4 regions of the Streptomyces sp. NPDC049541 genome follow, and region 1 is predicted to be linked to each of the others. Evidence: riboswitches for the same ligand, from Rfam matches in the RefSeq annotation. Region 1 holds a riboswitch; each other region holds the start of a gene.
What was found. Region 1 has a riboswitch for cobalamin ahead of ACIBW9_RS03950 (prenyltransferase/squalene oxidase repeat-containing protein). Riboswitches for the same ligand answer to the same signal wherever they lie in the genome.
Positions count from the first base shown of each region.

Region 2: linked by a shared signal. The riboswitch ahead of ACIBW9_RS12375 (HoxN/HupN/NixA family nickel/cobalt transporter) and the one ahead of ACIBW9_RS03950 (prenyltransferase/squalene oxidase repeat-containing protein) in region 1 are both predicted to bind cobalamin.
Region 3: linked by a shared signal. The riboswitch ahead of ACIBW9_RS11365 (CbtB-domain containing protein) and the one ahead of ACIBW9_RS03950 (prenyltransferase/squalene oxidase repeat-containing protein) in region 1 are both predicted to bind cobalamin.
Region 4: linked by a shared signal. The riboswitch ahead of ACIBW9_RS06880 (cobalamin biosynthesis protein) and the one ahead of ACIBW9_RS03950 (prenyltransferase/squalene oxidase repeat-containing protein) in region 1 are both predicted to bind cobalamin.

Region 1 covers NZ_JBITLY010000001.1:864,354-867,871, reverse strand. Annotated here, with positions in the region: gene ACIBW9_RS03965 (MBL fold metallo-hydrolase) at 1-304, shown strand, start outside; partial or broken gene ACIBW9_RS03960 (nuclear transport factor 2 family protein) at 347-793, shown strand; gene ACIBW9_RS03955 (RidA family protein) at 866-1,201, shown strand; cobalamin riboswitch at 1,389-1,509, shown strand; gene ACIBW9_RS03950 (prenyltransferase/squalene oxidase repeat-containing protein) at 1,647-2,840, shown strand; gene ACIBW9_RS03945 (SCO2322 family protein) at 2,837-3,475, shown strand; gene ACIBW9_RS03940 (energy-coupling factor transporter transmembrane component T) at 3,465-3,518, shown strand, end outside.
Region 2 covers NZ_JBITLY010000003.1:31,328-34,845, forward strand. Annotated here, with positions in the region: gene ACIBW9_RS12375 (HoxN/HupN/NixA family nickel/cobalt transporter) at 186-1,295, opposite strand; cobalamin riboswitch at 1,322-1,526, opposite strand; gene ACIBW9_RS12380 (ArsR/SmtB family transcription factor) at 1,607-1,984, shown strand; tRNA gene ACIBW9_RS12385 (tRNA-Lys) at 2,100-2,172, opposite strand; gene ACIBW9_RS12390 (amino acid permease) at 2,272-3,518, opposite strand, start outside.
Region 3 covers NZ_JBITLY010000002.1:923,975-927,492, reverse strand. Annotated here, with positions in the region: gene ACIBW9_RS11375 (acyl-CoA dehydrogenase family protein) at 1-560, opposite strand, end outside; gene ACIBW9_RS11370 (CbtA family protein) at 700-1,455, opposite strand; gene ACIBW9_RS11365 (CbtB-domain containing protein) at 1,481-1,702, opposite strand; cobalamin riboswitch at 1,739-1,892, opposite strand; gene ACIBW9_RS11360 (histidine phosphatase family protein) at 1,999-2,574, shown strand; gene ACIBW9_RS11355 (ferredoxin) at 2,578-2,949, opposite strand; gene ACIBW9_RS11350 (DUF6479 family protein) at 3,051-3,416, shown strand; gene ACIBW9_RS11345 (TetR/AcrR family transcriptional regulator) at 3,426-3,518, opposite strand, start outside.
Region 4 covers NZ_JBITLY010000001.1:1,498,562-1,502,079, reverse strand. Annotated here, with positions in the region: gene ACIBW9_RS06890 (anion permease) at 1-918, shown strand, start outside; gene ACIBW9_RS06885 (hypothetical protein) at 953-1,180, shown strand; cobalamin riboswitch at 1,451-1,593, shown strand; gene ACIBW9_RS06880 (cobalamin biosynthesis protein) at 1,699-2,715, shown strand; gene ACIBW9_RS06875 (cobyric acid synthase) at 2,712-3,518, shown strand, end outside.

The DNA of each region.
Region 1 (3,518 bases):
TCTCGCCCCCGCCGAGGTGCTCCCCGCCCACCAGCACGTGTTCGCCGACGCGCCCGCCCGCGTCCGGGAGTTGCTGGACCATCACGAGGAGCGCCTCACCGGCCTCCAGTCCCTCCTGGTGGAGCCGCTCACCCCCTGGCAACTCGCCGAGCGGATGGAGTGGAACCGGCCCTGGGCCCAGATCCCGGACGGGTCGCGGAACATCGCGGTCTCGGAGGCCGAGGCGCATCTGCGGCGGCTGGTGAAGCTGGGGCGGGCGGAGGCGGTGGCGGGGAGCGAGCCGGTGACGTACGTGGCGGTGTGAAGCGGTCGCGCACGGTGATCCGCCGCTGGTACCAACGGTCCCATGAACCCGTTGCAGCAACTCCTCGCCGAACGTGCCTGCGAGCGTCTGATCCTCGACTTCGTCCACCGCCTGGACCTCGGCGAACCGGCCGCCGTGGCCGAGCTGTTCACGGAGGACGGCTGGTGGGAGTGGCCGCCTCCGGGGGACGGGAGGCGGTCCGAGGGGCGGGAGGCGCTGCGGAAGTACTTCGGCGCACGGCCCGCCGACAAGCTCTCGCGGCGGGTCATGTCCAACATCCGTGTGACGGTGACCTCGGCGGACACGGCCGAGGCCACGTCGTACTTCACGACGTACCGGATCGAGGGCTGGACGGGCGGCATGGTCCCGGCCGGGCCTCCCGTCCAGGTGGGCCACTACGAGGACAGCTTCCGCCGCGTCGACGGCCGTTGGCTGCTCGCCTCCCGCACCCTGCGCCTCCCCTTCGGCGGCCCGACCCCGCGCGTCGGCCGCGGCCCCCTCGAACCCGTCCGCACCGACCGCGCGCCCTTCGTCCCCTTCGGCGACGGCAGCGCACCGCCGCTGTCCCAAGGGGTGCGGAGCGGTCCGCTGCTGTTCACCTCGGGCCAGGGGCCGCTGGATCCGGCGACCGGCGAGATGCCCGCGGACTTCGACGGGCAGGCACGGCAGGTGCTCGCCAACGTCGAGGCCGTCGTCGCGGCGGCGGGCGGCGACCGGCGGTCGATCACCCGCTGCACCTGCTATCTGGCCGACCGCACCCACTTCGCCGAGTTCAACCGTGTCTACCGGGAGTTCTTCACGGACTGCTCGCTCCTGCCCGCTCGTACGACGGTGGTGGCGCGGCCGGTCCGGGACGGTGTGCTGGTGGAGGTGGACGCGGTGGCCGTCGTCGGCTGAGCGCGCGCGCCTACGCGATCGTACGGATCAACTGCTCTGCCTCGCCGAGGAGGGCGGCAAGCATGGCCCGGACAGCCGCTGCATCACCGGGTCGCTGGACTGGAGGCGGACAGCCGTACCCGGGCACGAGGTATGCGTGCGCGCGTACGGGCCCACGACGCCGGAGCCGCCGCCCCTCACAGGCGGTTCTCAGCGTTTTCCTACGGGCCGGTACAGTGGCCAGGTCGTCATCACGCCGTACGGGGGGAAGCCGGTGCAATTCCGGCGCTGACCCGCAACCGTGACCCGCCCGCACCGGGCGGCCAGCCGGACTGCCCCGCGCGGTGGTGACCGGCTCACGCGCGTCGGCAACCCGTCGGCGCGCGGCACCGTCGAGGCATACGGAGCCGAGCCGCCGGGGTCGTCCCGTGCTGCCCGCTCCCGCAGGGAGAGGCACCCGCCGATCATGAACGTCGTCCGCCGCAGCGTCGCGGCACTGGCCGCCACCACCGTCGTACTGGGCGCAGCCGTCCCCGCCTTCGCCGCGTCCCCCTCCCCGTCCCGGCCCGACGGGCTTTTCGGCACGTCCGACCCGAAGTACGACGGCGTCTGGCGCCAGTCGCTGGCGCTGCTCGCGCAGCACACCGTGGGGGAGAAACCGGCGGCGAAGGCGGTGGACTGGCTGGCGGGACAGCAGTGTGCGAACGGGGCGTTCGCGCCGTTCCGCGCGGACCCGGCGAAGCCCTGTGACGCGAAGCTCATGGTTGACACGAACAGTACGGGCGCCGCCGTCCAGGCCCTCGCCGCGCTCGGCGGACACAAGGGCGCCACCGGCAAGGCGGTCTCCTGGCTGAAGTCCGTGCAGAACAAGGACGGCGGCTGGGGCTACGCCCCGGGCGGAGCGAGTGACGCGAACTCGACGTCCGTCGTCATCGGCGCGCTGACCGCCGTGGGCGAGAAGCCGGACCAGGTCCTCAAGGACGGCAGGTCCCCTTACGACGCCCTGCTGAAGCTCGCCCTCCCCTGCGAAGGGGACGGCTCTGGTGCCTTCGCCTTCCAGCCGGACAAGAAGGGCAGGCTGTCCGCCAACGCGGACGCGAGCGCGGCGGCGGTCGTGGGCGCCCTCGGCAAGGGGCTGACCGGGGACTCCCCGAAACCCACCGGCACCACTCCGGCGTGCAAGAAGGCCACCGACCGCGAGCAGGCCGCGCAGAACGGTGCCGCGTACCTCGTCAAGGCCCTGGCCAAGGACAAGCACGTGACGTCGACGCTGCCCGGCGCCAAGCCCCAGCCCGACTACGGCAACACGGCCGACGCGGTCCTCGCCCTCGCCACCGCGGGCCACCGCGACAAGGCTGCCGACGCCATGCGCTGGCTGGAGGCCAACTCCGCCGCGTGGGCGAAGCAGGCCGGACCGGCCGCGTATGCGGAGTTGATCCTCGCGGCGCACGCGGAGACCTCCGACGTCCACGACTTCGGCGGCCAGGACCTGGTCAGGCTTCTCAACGCGACGGGCCCGGCGCCCGCCCGCCCCTCGCACAAGGCAGCACACAGGGACGACTCCGGGGTCAGCGTCTGGTGGATGGTCGGCGTCGGCCTCCTCGGCGGCATCGGCGTCGGCTTCCTGATCAGCGGCCGCAAGAAGAAGGCACAGCCGTGATCCGCCGCGTCCTGCCGCTCCTCGCCGCCCTGTTCCTGGCCCTGACCGGCAACGGCCAGGCGCAGGCCGCCGGCTACCGCTACTGGTCCTTCTGGGACTACGACGCCGGTCACTGGACGTACGCCACCCGGGGCCCCGCCACCGCCCGCCCCTCCGACGGCGCCGTCCAGGGCTTCCGCTTCTCGGTGAGTGAGGACTCGGGCGACTCGGCGAAGCCGCGCGGGGCGGTGTCGTTCCCGGCGATCTGCGCGCGGACGCCCGCCCAGGAGGGCAAGAAGCGCGTGGCGCTCGTCCTCGACTTCGGTACGGCCGCCGACGCACCGTCCGGGGAGACACCGCCGGCCCGTCGCACGGTCTGCGCACGGGTGTCTGCCGACGGGACGACGGCGGATGCGCTGGCGGCGGTGGCGAAACCGCTGCGGTACGACACGAACGCGCTGCTGTGTGCCATCGCCGGGTATCCGGAGAAGGGGTGCGGGGAGCAGGTCTCGGCGGGGAGGAAGCCGACGGTTGCGGCGAAGAACGGGCAGGGGGGCGGGGGGCCGTCGGTCGGGTTGTTCGCGGGAGCGGGGGCGGTTGCTCTCCTGGGCGCGGCAGCGGTGTGGCAGGCAAGGCGGAGAAGGAATGCGTCCTAGGCCCGGGCAACCGCGCCAGGAGAGCGGCACCCCGCCCCGCCGG
Region 2 (3,518 bases), on a different contig from region 1:
GGCGTCACGAGACCCGTACATGCGGCCACCGCCAGGCCGGTGAAAGTCCGACGGGAGATCCTCGCTTTGTCCATGACGGCAGCCTCGCAGCGCCGGACCGAGCCGGTCAGCGGCCGAAATGCTGAACCACGGCGACTTTGGCGCTGCTTGCTCTCACTGAAGTCAGGAGACGAGGGCGGGTGCCGTCAGCCGGTGTCGGCGGTGCGGGCGCTCCAGCGCTCCTCAACCCTGGCCAGACGCCAGTAAGCCAGCGCCACGGCCCAGACGACCACGAACAGGCCGACGATGACGTAACCGACGTTGTCCAGGTCCAGCCCGGATATCCAGCCGGTGACGGCGTCCCGCAGACCGAGCTTGTCGTGCAGAACGCCGACGAGTTCGATCGTGCCGACGAAGAAGGCCACCGCGATGGACAGGCCGGTGATCGTGAGGTTGTAGAACACCTTGCGAACGGGGTTGGAGAACGCCCACTGGTAGGCGAAGTTCATGAAGGTGCCGTCGAGGGTGTCGAACAGGCTCATGCCCGCGGCGAAGAGGAGGGGCAGGCACAGCACCGCGTACCACGGCAGCCCGGCGGCGGCGCCGTTGCCGGCCAGGGCGAGCAACAGGACCTCGGTCGAGGTGTCGAAGCCGATCCCGAACAGGAAGCCGAGAGGGAACATCTGGCCGGGGCGGCGGACGGACTTGGTGAGGCGGCCGAGAATGCGGTTCATGAAGCCGCGCGAGTCCAGGTGCGCCTCCAGCTCCGCCTCGTCGTAGCGTCCGGCGCGCATCGCGCGGAAGACGCGCGCGATGCCGAACAGCGCAACGAGGTTGAGGGCGGCGATGAGGTACAGGAAGCCGCCGGAGACCGTGGTGCCCACCGTGCCGAGCACCTGGTGGGTCCGGGAGCCGTCGTTCATCAGGGTGCCGGCGAGGTGCGTGCCCCCGGCGACCAGCGCGGCCATGACGACCACCACGCTGGAGTGTCCGAGCGCGAACCAGAACCCCACCGACACCGGCCGCTTTCCGTCGGCCATCAGCTTGCGGGTGGTGTTGTCGATGGCGGCGATGTGGTCGGCGTCGAAGGCGTGCCGCATGCCGAGGGTGTAGGCGGTGATGCCGAGTCCGACCCCGAACGCCTGGGTGCCGACCGTGTAGTGATGCGGGATCACGAGGAGGAAGAGGACCCCGAAGGCGGCCACGTGCAGAGCGACGATCACGGTCAGCAGGCCGGCGGTGCGGAGGGTGTCCTCGCGGCGCCAGCGAAAGGACGGGACGGCGGCGGTTTCGGGCACGCCTTGGGACACGGTCATACGGACACGCTCCAGCACCTCGTGGATCAGCTTCGTGATGCCGTGGCCGGTCTCCTGGCTGACGGGTCGTACGTCCGCCGCCCGCCTTCCCAACCGCCTTGCGGCGGCCAGTGGCTGTCCCCTGCGGGACGTGGGCGACGAACTCCCCGATCACAGTGGCGAGGGCCGCTCCGGACTGAGCCCCTGAGGGCCGGCACCGGCTTCCCGAACACCACGGCCCGCTCACCCTAGAAGGCCGCGGGCAGTGGCTGCAAGGCTGCACAGCTGAACAGGTATGGAGGTCAGCACCTGTTCGCTGCGATGATGGACGCATGCATCTCGTCCCCGCGGAACACGCCGGGCGGCGCACCATTGACGGCCATCGGGTCTGCGATGCCATCGCCGCCGTCGGCGACCCCGAGCGCGTGCGCGCCTGGGCCGATCGCTTCTCGCTGCTCTCCGATCCCGGACGCCTGTCCTTGCTGTTCGCCCTCCAGGAGGCCGGCCCGATCGCCGTGTCCGACCTCGCCGTCGCCAGCGGGATGCGGGACACGGCCGTCTCCCAGGCTCTGCGTCTGCTGCGGACCGCGGGCATCGTCGAGGGCGAGAAGGACGGCCGGATCGTGCGCTACCGACTCGTCGAGGGCCCGGTCTCCGCGCTGCTGAAACACTGCGCGCCGGAATCGGCGGCCGAACCTGGCCCGGGCTGACGGTCCGCGCGGCTGCCCGCACACAGCCCAGAAAACGCAGCAGCGCCCGAGCCGACCGAAGCCGACTCAGGCGCTGCGTAGCAGGTCAGAGGGCATGTCCCTCGCCTACCAGCCGTAGGCCCTGTGGGACTCGAACCCACAACCAATGGATTAAAAGTCCACTGCTCTGCCAATTGAGCTAAGGGCCCCTGGTGATGTTGCCTCCACGAGCATAGCCGGACACGGCCGCGTCTCCGATCGGGTATCGGGGACACGGCCGTGCCGGAGGTGAAGATCCAGCCGGAGTGTCAGGGATCTACCTTTTCGGGGGCGCCCGCGGAAGCCTGGCCGGAGGCCGCCGCGCGGGACGCCTCCCGGGCGAGCGTGCGTTCGTGGGCCGGGTTGAGGAACCAGTGCCGGGCCGACGCGCCCCACCACGCCGCCGCGAAGCCGAGGACGACCAGGACGGCGACCGGGGCGTAGTTGAAGCTCTCCCAGGTGACCGGCGAGACCTGGGGCAGCATGAAGAGGACCGTGATCACGCCCACCCACACCACCGAGACGATGCCGATGGGGCGGGACCAGCGGCCCAGGTGCCACGGGCCCCGTGCGAAGTCGTCGCCCTTGCGCACCCGCAGCAGCGTCGGGATGACGTACGCGATGTACAGGCCGATGACGGCGATCGAGGTCACCGCCGCGTACGCCGTCACATTGATCAGATAAGGCAGGCCGAGGAGCAGCGCTCCGACCGCCGCCAGCCATACGGCGGCCACGGGTGTCCGGGTCCGCGGGCTCACCGTGTGCCACACATGCGAGAAGGGCAGCGCGCCGTCGCGTGAAAAGGCGTAGATCATGCGGCTGTTGGCGGTGACCGAGGCCATCCCGCAGAACAGCTGGGCGCCGATGACGACCAGGAGCAGCAGTTTGCCCGCTGTGGCGCCCAGGGCGTCCAGCAGGATCTGGGCCGGCGGCGCCCCGGTGGGCGAGGCGAGCTCCTTGTCGTAGGACTGGATGGCGAACGTGAAGCCGAGCAGCAGCACGAAGCCCGCTATCCAGGACGTCCAGATGGACTGGACGATGCCCTTGGGGCCGGCCGTCGACGCGTCGTGCGTCTCCTCCGTCATATGGGCGGAGGCGTCGTAGCCGGTGAAGGTGTACTGCGCCATCAGCAGGCCGAGGAGCACCACGTACACACCGCTGCCCCAGCCCGTGTTGTTCACGAACTTGGTGAACACGAAGGAAGCGGACTGGTGGTGGTCCGGTACGAAGGCCAGCGCGCCGACGATCACCCCGACCCCCAGGACGTGCCACCACACACTGATGTCGTTGAGGAGCGCGACGATCTTCACGCCGAAGGTGTTCAGGAGGCCGTGCAGCAGCAGGATCGCCGCGAAGAGCAGGACCGTTCGGCCCGGTGTGACCTTGAAGTCGAACTGCAGGTTCAGGTAAGCGCCCAGGAAGGACGCGGCGCCGAAGTCGATGCCCGCCGTCACCGCCACCTGGCCCAGCACGTTGAACCAGCCCGTGAACCAGGCCCAGGCGGCGGCCGTGCGCG
Region 3 (3,518 bases), on a different contig from region 1:
AGGAGCATGGTGATGCCCTTGTGGGGCGGGGCGTCGGGGTCGGTGCGGGTCGCCAGCCACACCCAGTCCGCGGTGTCGCCGTTGGTGGTCCAGATCTTCTGCCCGTTGACGATGTACTCGTCGCCCTCGCGCACCGCGCGCGTCTTCAGGGACGCGAGATCCGTGCCCGCGTCGGGCTCGCTGTAGCCGATCGCGAAGTCGATCTCGCCGGCGAGGATCTTGGGCAGGAAGTACGCCTTCTGCTCGTCCGTGCCGAACTGCATGATCGTCGGTCCGACAGTGTTCAGCGCCATCAGCGGCAGAGGTACGCCGGCCTGGGCGGCCTCGTCGAAGAAGATGAACTGCTCCATCGCGGTCAGCCCGCGCCCGCCGTACTCCTTCGGCCAGCCCACGCCGAGCCAGCCGTCCGCGCCGAGGCGCCGGATGGTCTCGCGGTAGAAGCGCTTCTGGGCGGCCGGGTCGCCGTGCCGCGCGTAGGCGTTGTCCGGCACCAACTCGGCGAAGTACGAGCGCAGTTCGATGCGCAGCCGCTGCTGCTCGGGCGTGTATTCGAGGTGCACGGCGCCTCCAGGCTTCCCAGGCCGGTCCTGACGGCGCACACCGTAGAACGTGTTCCAGAAATTGGGAATGGCGAGGGAGAGGGAAAGGGCCCCCGGTCGTCGACCGGGGGCCCTGTGCCGATTGAGCCGGTGGAACCGGTCAGTGGGCGACGGGAGTTGCCCGGGTGGCGCCGTTCGCCCGCGCCGGCTTCGGGGCGAGCGTCCGCTCCGCCAGCACCCCGAAGACCAGCCCGAAGGAGGTCCACAGGGTCAACTGGACGGCCAGGGCCGCCAGTCGGAACTGCCAGAGCAGGGTGGCGGAGAAGTCCTTGGGGACCTCGTTGAAGGACGGCAGGAACGCGTACGCGAGCCCGATGGCGAGGACCAGGAACGCGCCCGCGGCGAGCGTCGCGTTCCAGTTGCCCAGGCGGGGCGCGAGGCGCTTGCCCAGGATGACCGCGGCGACGGCCAGCAGCACGCTGAGCACCACCATCAGGAAGTACAGCGTGGTGCGTGTGCCGATGGTGTCGGGGTCTCCGACGGACGGCGGGTTGGCCGGGTACTTCAGGAACGGCACGACGTACACGGTGATCAAACCGGCGGCCGCCAGGAGCAGCGCGCTCGCGCGCGGCCCGAAGCGGCCGATGCGGCCGAGCGCGAAGCAGTACGCGAGGGCGGCGATGCCGCCGAACGCGACGCCGTAGACCAGCACACCGGTGGACAGGCCCGCGGTGGACTGCATCGTGCGGCTGACGGCTTCCACGCCGTGCTCGTGGGAGTGCGCCTCCTCGTAGGCGATGGCCGCGTCGACGCGCGGTTCACCGAGGAAGTAGGCGACGACGAGGGCGAGCAGGCCCGCGGCCAGTCCCGCGAGCATGCCGCGCACCAGGAGGTTGCGGACGGTTGCCGAGTTCATGGGCGGCTGTGCTTTCTCGCCGCCCTCAGTGGCAGGGGAAGCCGAGCAGGTGGCGGGCGTCGTGCACCCACTCGTGGACGTTGTCCCCGCTCATCACGGAGGTGGCGCCCTGCTCGGCGCCGACGAAGTAGAGCAGAACCAGCATCAGGATGCCGAAGAAGACCGCCCAGGGGACGATCGCGCCGATCGGCAGCTTCGCCGGTACGGCGGTGGGGGTGGTGGTCGGCTGAGCGACAGACTGCGCCATGGCAGGCCCTCCTGGGGAACTCGCGTCCCGTCTCGGTGGTGCACACGACGACGGGGCGGGTCTGACTCGCCCGGCACACACCCTGGGTGCGTGCCCGGCATACAGTGGCGCGACCGTGCCGGACTTCCACCGGCTTCCGCTGTGCCGTCGTCAATATCCACGAGAAGGTACCGCGAAGCAGAGACGGGGCCAAGGGCGCATGGAACAGCCGTGAGCGCCCCTGGTGAGCCGTTCTCGCCGCCCGATCACGGTCAGTTCAAGGATTTCGAAGCGATGTCGAGCGCGGGAGTGGACACATGACGAGCCGAGTGATCTTGATCTCAACTGCGATCACCGCGTCCCTCCGGGAGGCCCGCTTCGACCACGACTGCCCGCTGGACGCCTCCGGGCTGCGCCAGGCACGGGCTGCCGCCGGCATGCTTCCGGCGGCGGAACGGGTCTGGGTCTCCCCCACCGTGCGCTGCCGCGAGACCGCGGCCGCCCTCGGCCTCGACGCCGTGGAGGCGCCGGAGTTGGCGGCACTGGACGCGGGCCGCTGGCGCGGGGCGACGCTGGCCGAGGTGAGTGAGCGCGAGCCGGAGGCGCTGGCCCGCTGGCTGTCGGACCCCGCCGCCGTGCCGCACGGCGGGGAGTCGGTGGCGGCGCTGTGCGACCGGGTGGCGGTGTGGCTGGAGACGGTCGCGCAGACGCCGGGCCGCACTCTCGCCGTGGTCGAGCCCGAGGCCGTACGGGCCGCGGTGGTCCGGGCCCTCGGGGCGCCGGAGTCGGCGTTCTGGCGCGCGGATGTGCCGCCGCTGACGGGCGTCGAGCTCAGCGGCAGGTCCGGGCGCTGGAACGTGCGCCTCGGGCAGCCGGTCGGCGCGTCGCTGTGAGGCTCAGTTCAGGGTGGCGAGGAATTCCGTGCACGCCTCGGCGCACTGCCGGCAGGCCTTCGCGCCGTCCTCGGCACCCGGCAGCCGGTCGAAGGCATGCGCGCACTCCAGGCACACGGTGCGGCACCACTCCACCTGGATGCGGATGGCGGCCTCGTCCAGGCGGTTCTGCTCGGACAGCACACGGCAGGTCGCGTCGCACACCTCCGCACACATGATGCCCTTGCGTCGTACGAGTTCCTGCTCCTCCGTGCCGTCCGGGTCCACGAGACTTGCGCGCAGCGCACACGCGCGTGCGCACTCGGTGCACGCCTGCGCACAGGCGAAGCGGTCCTCCAGGAAGCGGAAGAGCTCCTGCTGGGTCGTCGAAGTCACACCTGGCGGGTTGCCCCCGCCGATCGCCTCAAACACGAGGTGTACGAGGTCCGGCCGGGCCGGTTCGGTTGGCACCGGGTCCCCTGGGTACCCGCGAGCCCATGAGCACCTCATGGATGGACATCGCCGCAGGCCGCGGCGCACTCGGAATCGGCCTGGTCGTCGTGGGGGTGGCGGTCGTGGCCCTGCTGATCGGTGCCTTCTTCCTGGGCGCCCGCATCCGCCGCCGCGAACCCGCTCCGCCACGCCCGGAGGATCAGCCGCAGCTGCCGGACGACGGCCCGGTCCGCGAGGTACAGGAGAACCGCGAGCCCGCCGAGATCCCCCACACCGAGCATCGGCTGACCCCGCACGAGCTGCCCGGTCACGGCAATACGCCGAGCAGGACGAGTGCGTCGCAGAAGCGCATGCGCTGGAGCGAGGGCAACAGCGGGGCGTTCGGAAGCGGCGGGCCGGGCACCCGCTGACCGACAGCCCTAGGCCCGGCGAAGATCGTCGTCGACCAGGGCGGCGATGTGGGCGGTGACCGTGTCGAGGATGTCGGCCCAGGCCGACTCCTCGCCGAGGAC
Region 4 (3,518 bases), 630 kb from region 1:
GGCCTGATCGGCGCCACCATCGCCTCGGCCGGCATGGGCGCGGTGCACGGTGACGTGCTCGTCACCAAGGTGCTCATCCCGGCGCTCGCCGCCCCGATCGTCGCGGGCCTGGCAGCGCTGCTCGCGACCCGGCTCTCGTACACCCTCGGCAAGAAGGCCGACGGCAAGGCCGCCGAGAAGGGCTACCGCGTCGGCCAGATCGCCTCCGCGGGCCTGGTCTCGCTGGCCCACGGCACCAACGACGCACAGAAGACGATGGGCATCATCACCCTCGCCCTGGTCGCCGGCGGCGCCGTCGCTCCCGACTCCGACCCGCCCACCTGGGTCATCCTCTCCGCGGGCCTCGCCATCGCGCTCGGCACCTGGCTCGGCGGCTGGCGCATCATCCGCACCATGGGCAAGGGCCTGACCGAGCTCCAGCCGCAGCAGGGCTTCGCCGCCCAGACCAGTGCGGCCACGGTCATCCTGGCCTCCTCGCACCTCGGCTTCTCCCTCTCCACCACCCACTCGGTCTCCGGTTCGGTGATGGGCGCCGGCCTCGGCCGCAAGGGCGGAGTGGTCCGCTGGTCGACGGCCACCCGCATGCTCGTGGCCTGGTGCCTGACGCTGCCGGCCGCGGCGCTGGTCGGTGCGGGCGCGGAGTCCGTGACGGATCTCGGCGACTGGGGCACCGCCGTCGTCGCCGTCTTCCTGGTCGTCGCCAGTGCGGCCATCTGGAAGATCTCCCGGCGCGAGGTCATCGACGCGTCGAATGTCAACGAGAGCGAGGAGCCGCCCGGCGTGGTGACCACGGCGATCGCCGCCGTGACCCCGCCCCCGGCGGGCACGGTGACCGAGGACCTGACGGCCACGATCCCCGCCCCGGCCCCCGTGAGCGCCGTCCCCGACCCGGCGACCCCGCCGGCCGCGGCCGTCTGAGCCCGCCCACCCGGTACGAAGGAAGAGAAGCAGCATGAAGATCGACTGGGCAGCCCTGGGCTCCGTCTTCGGCGTCAGCCTCGCGGTCACGGTGGGCCTCGTGGCCCTGTTCACCCTCGGCATCATGGGCCTGTCGCGCCGCGAGCGGGCCGTGGCGCAGGGCAACTCGGCATCCCTGGCGGTGGCCGGCGCATACGTGGCCTTCGCGGGCTGCGCGGCGGCCGTGGCGTACGGAATCCATCTGGTGATCGCCAAGGCCTGAGGCCGCGGCCGGACCGGCTTTCTCCACGTCCCGGGGGGGGGGGGGGGGGGGGGGGGGGGGGGGGGGGGGGGGGCGCGGGGGGGGGGGGGCGGGGGGGGGGGGGGGGGGGGGGGGGGGGGCGGGGCGCCGCCCCCCCCCCGCCCCCCCCCGGCGCCCCCCCCCCCCCCCCCCCCCCCCCCCCCCCCCCCCCGCGGGTTTCTCATGCAGGGTTCAGGGCGCCGGGTGTGGGCCTCAGCACACTCCCCCGTCGCAGGTCAACGGCAAGTTGACTGCCGTTCGGGCGCGTGGTGGACTGCCGAAGCCAGCTACGGCGGCGCGAGAGGAAGCCGGTGCAAGTCCGGCGCGGTCCCGCCACTGTCACCGGGGTAGTAAGCCCCGGGAGCCAGGAACTCTCACCGCCGGTCTCGTCGAACCAGGGCGTGGACACCCTGAGTGAGGACATGTCGCCATGCCAGCCTGCCGTGTGACGTACAGGACCAGTACCAGGTCGCTGCCCCACCCCACGGCCGGCTGAGCCGATGCGTGCCGATCGCGTCTTCGCGTACGGCGCCGCCGCCGGCCTCCTCGGTGACCATCTGCTCGGCGATCCGCGCCGTGGGCATCCGGTCGCCGTGTTCGGGCGGGCCGCCGGGGCCGTGGAGCGGGTGTTGTGGCGGGACCACCGCGGGTGGGGCGCGCTGCACACCGCCGTGTGCGCCGGGAGCGCCCTCGCGCTGGGTGCTGTGGCGCAGAGGGCCGTACGTCCGTCCCGTGCCGCCTCCCTCGCCCTGACCGCGGCCGCCACGTGGGCCGTCGTCGGGGGGACTTCGCTCGCGCGCGAGGCCCGCGGCATCGGACGGGCGCTGGAGTCCGGGGACGTCGAGGCCGCCCGGGCCCGGCTGCCGCATCTGTGCGGGCGGGACCCGCAGGCCCTGGACGCCGACGGGATCGCGCGGGCGGTGGTGGAGTCCGTCGCCGAGAACACCTCCGACGCCGTCGTGGGGGCGCTGGTGTGGGGGGCCGTGGGCGGGGTGCCGGGGCTGCTCGGATTCCGGGCCGTCAACACGCTCGACGCCATGGTGGGGCACAAGTCGGCCAAGTACCGGCGATACGGGTGGGCTTCCGCGCGACTGGACGACGTGGCGGGGTGGCCGGGGGCCCGGCTGACCGCCGTGCTGGCCGCCGCTGCCGGGGGTGACGGCCGGGGGGCCGTACGCGCCTGGCGTTCTGACGCCGCGAAGCATCCGAGCCCCAACGCCGGGCCCGTGGAGGCGTCGTTCGCGGGGGCGCTGGGGGTTCGGCTCGGGGGGACCTTGTCGTATGGGGGGCGTGTTGAGCATCGGCCTGTGCTGAACGGGGAGGGGCGTGCGGTGGAAGTCGGCGACATTGAGCGTGCCGTGCGGTTGTCGCGGCGGGTGGGGTGGCTGGCGTTGGGGGTCAGCGCGGCTGGGGCGGTGTCACGTGCCCGGGTCGCACGGCGACCGGTGGTGGGGGCTGTGCCCACCCGTTCCGCCCTGCGGAACGACTGCCCACAGCGGTCGGGGCGGGTGTCATGACCGGCGGGGGGCTTCTTGTCGCCGGTACCACCTCGGATGCCGGGAAGAGTGTCGTCACCGCCGGGATCTGTCGTTGGCTGGTGCGGCAGGGGGTCAAGGTCGCGCCCTTCAAGGCGCAGAACATGTCCCTGAACTCGTTCGTGACGCGAGAGGGTGCCGAGATCGGGCGGGCTCAGGCCATGCAGGCGCAGGCCTGCCGGATCGAGCCGACCGCGCTGATGAACCCCGTGCTGCTCAAGCCCGGTGGCGAGCAGAGCAGCCAGGTCGTGCTGATGGGCAAGCCCGTCGGCGAGCTGAGCGCGCGCGGTTATCACGGTGGGCGGCAGCAGCAGCTTCTGGGGACCGTGCTCGACTGCCTGGCCGAGTTGCGGGGCACGTATGACGCCGTGATCTGTGAGGGGGCGGGTTCTCCCGCCGAGATCAACCTGCGGCGGACCGACATCGTGAACATGGGGATCGCCCGTAACGCGCGGCTTCCCGTGCTCGTGGTCGGTGACATCGACCGCGGCGGGGTCTTCGCCTCCTTCTTCGGCACCGTCGCCCTGCTCTCCCCCGAGGACCAGGAGCTGGTCGCCGGGTTCCTCGTCAACAAGTTCCGCGGGGACGTCAGCCTCCTGGAGCCCGGGCTCGACATGCTGCACGGACTCACCGGACGGCACACCTACGGCGTCCTGCCCTTCCAGCACGGCCTCGGCATCGACGAGGAGGACGGGCTGCGGGTCTCGCTGCGCGGGACGGTACGGGAGTCGAACGTCGCGCCGCCCGTCGGTGAGGACGTGCTGCGGGTCGCCGTGTGCGCGATC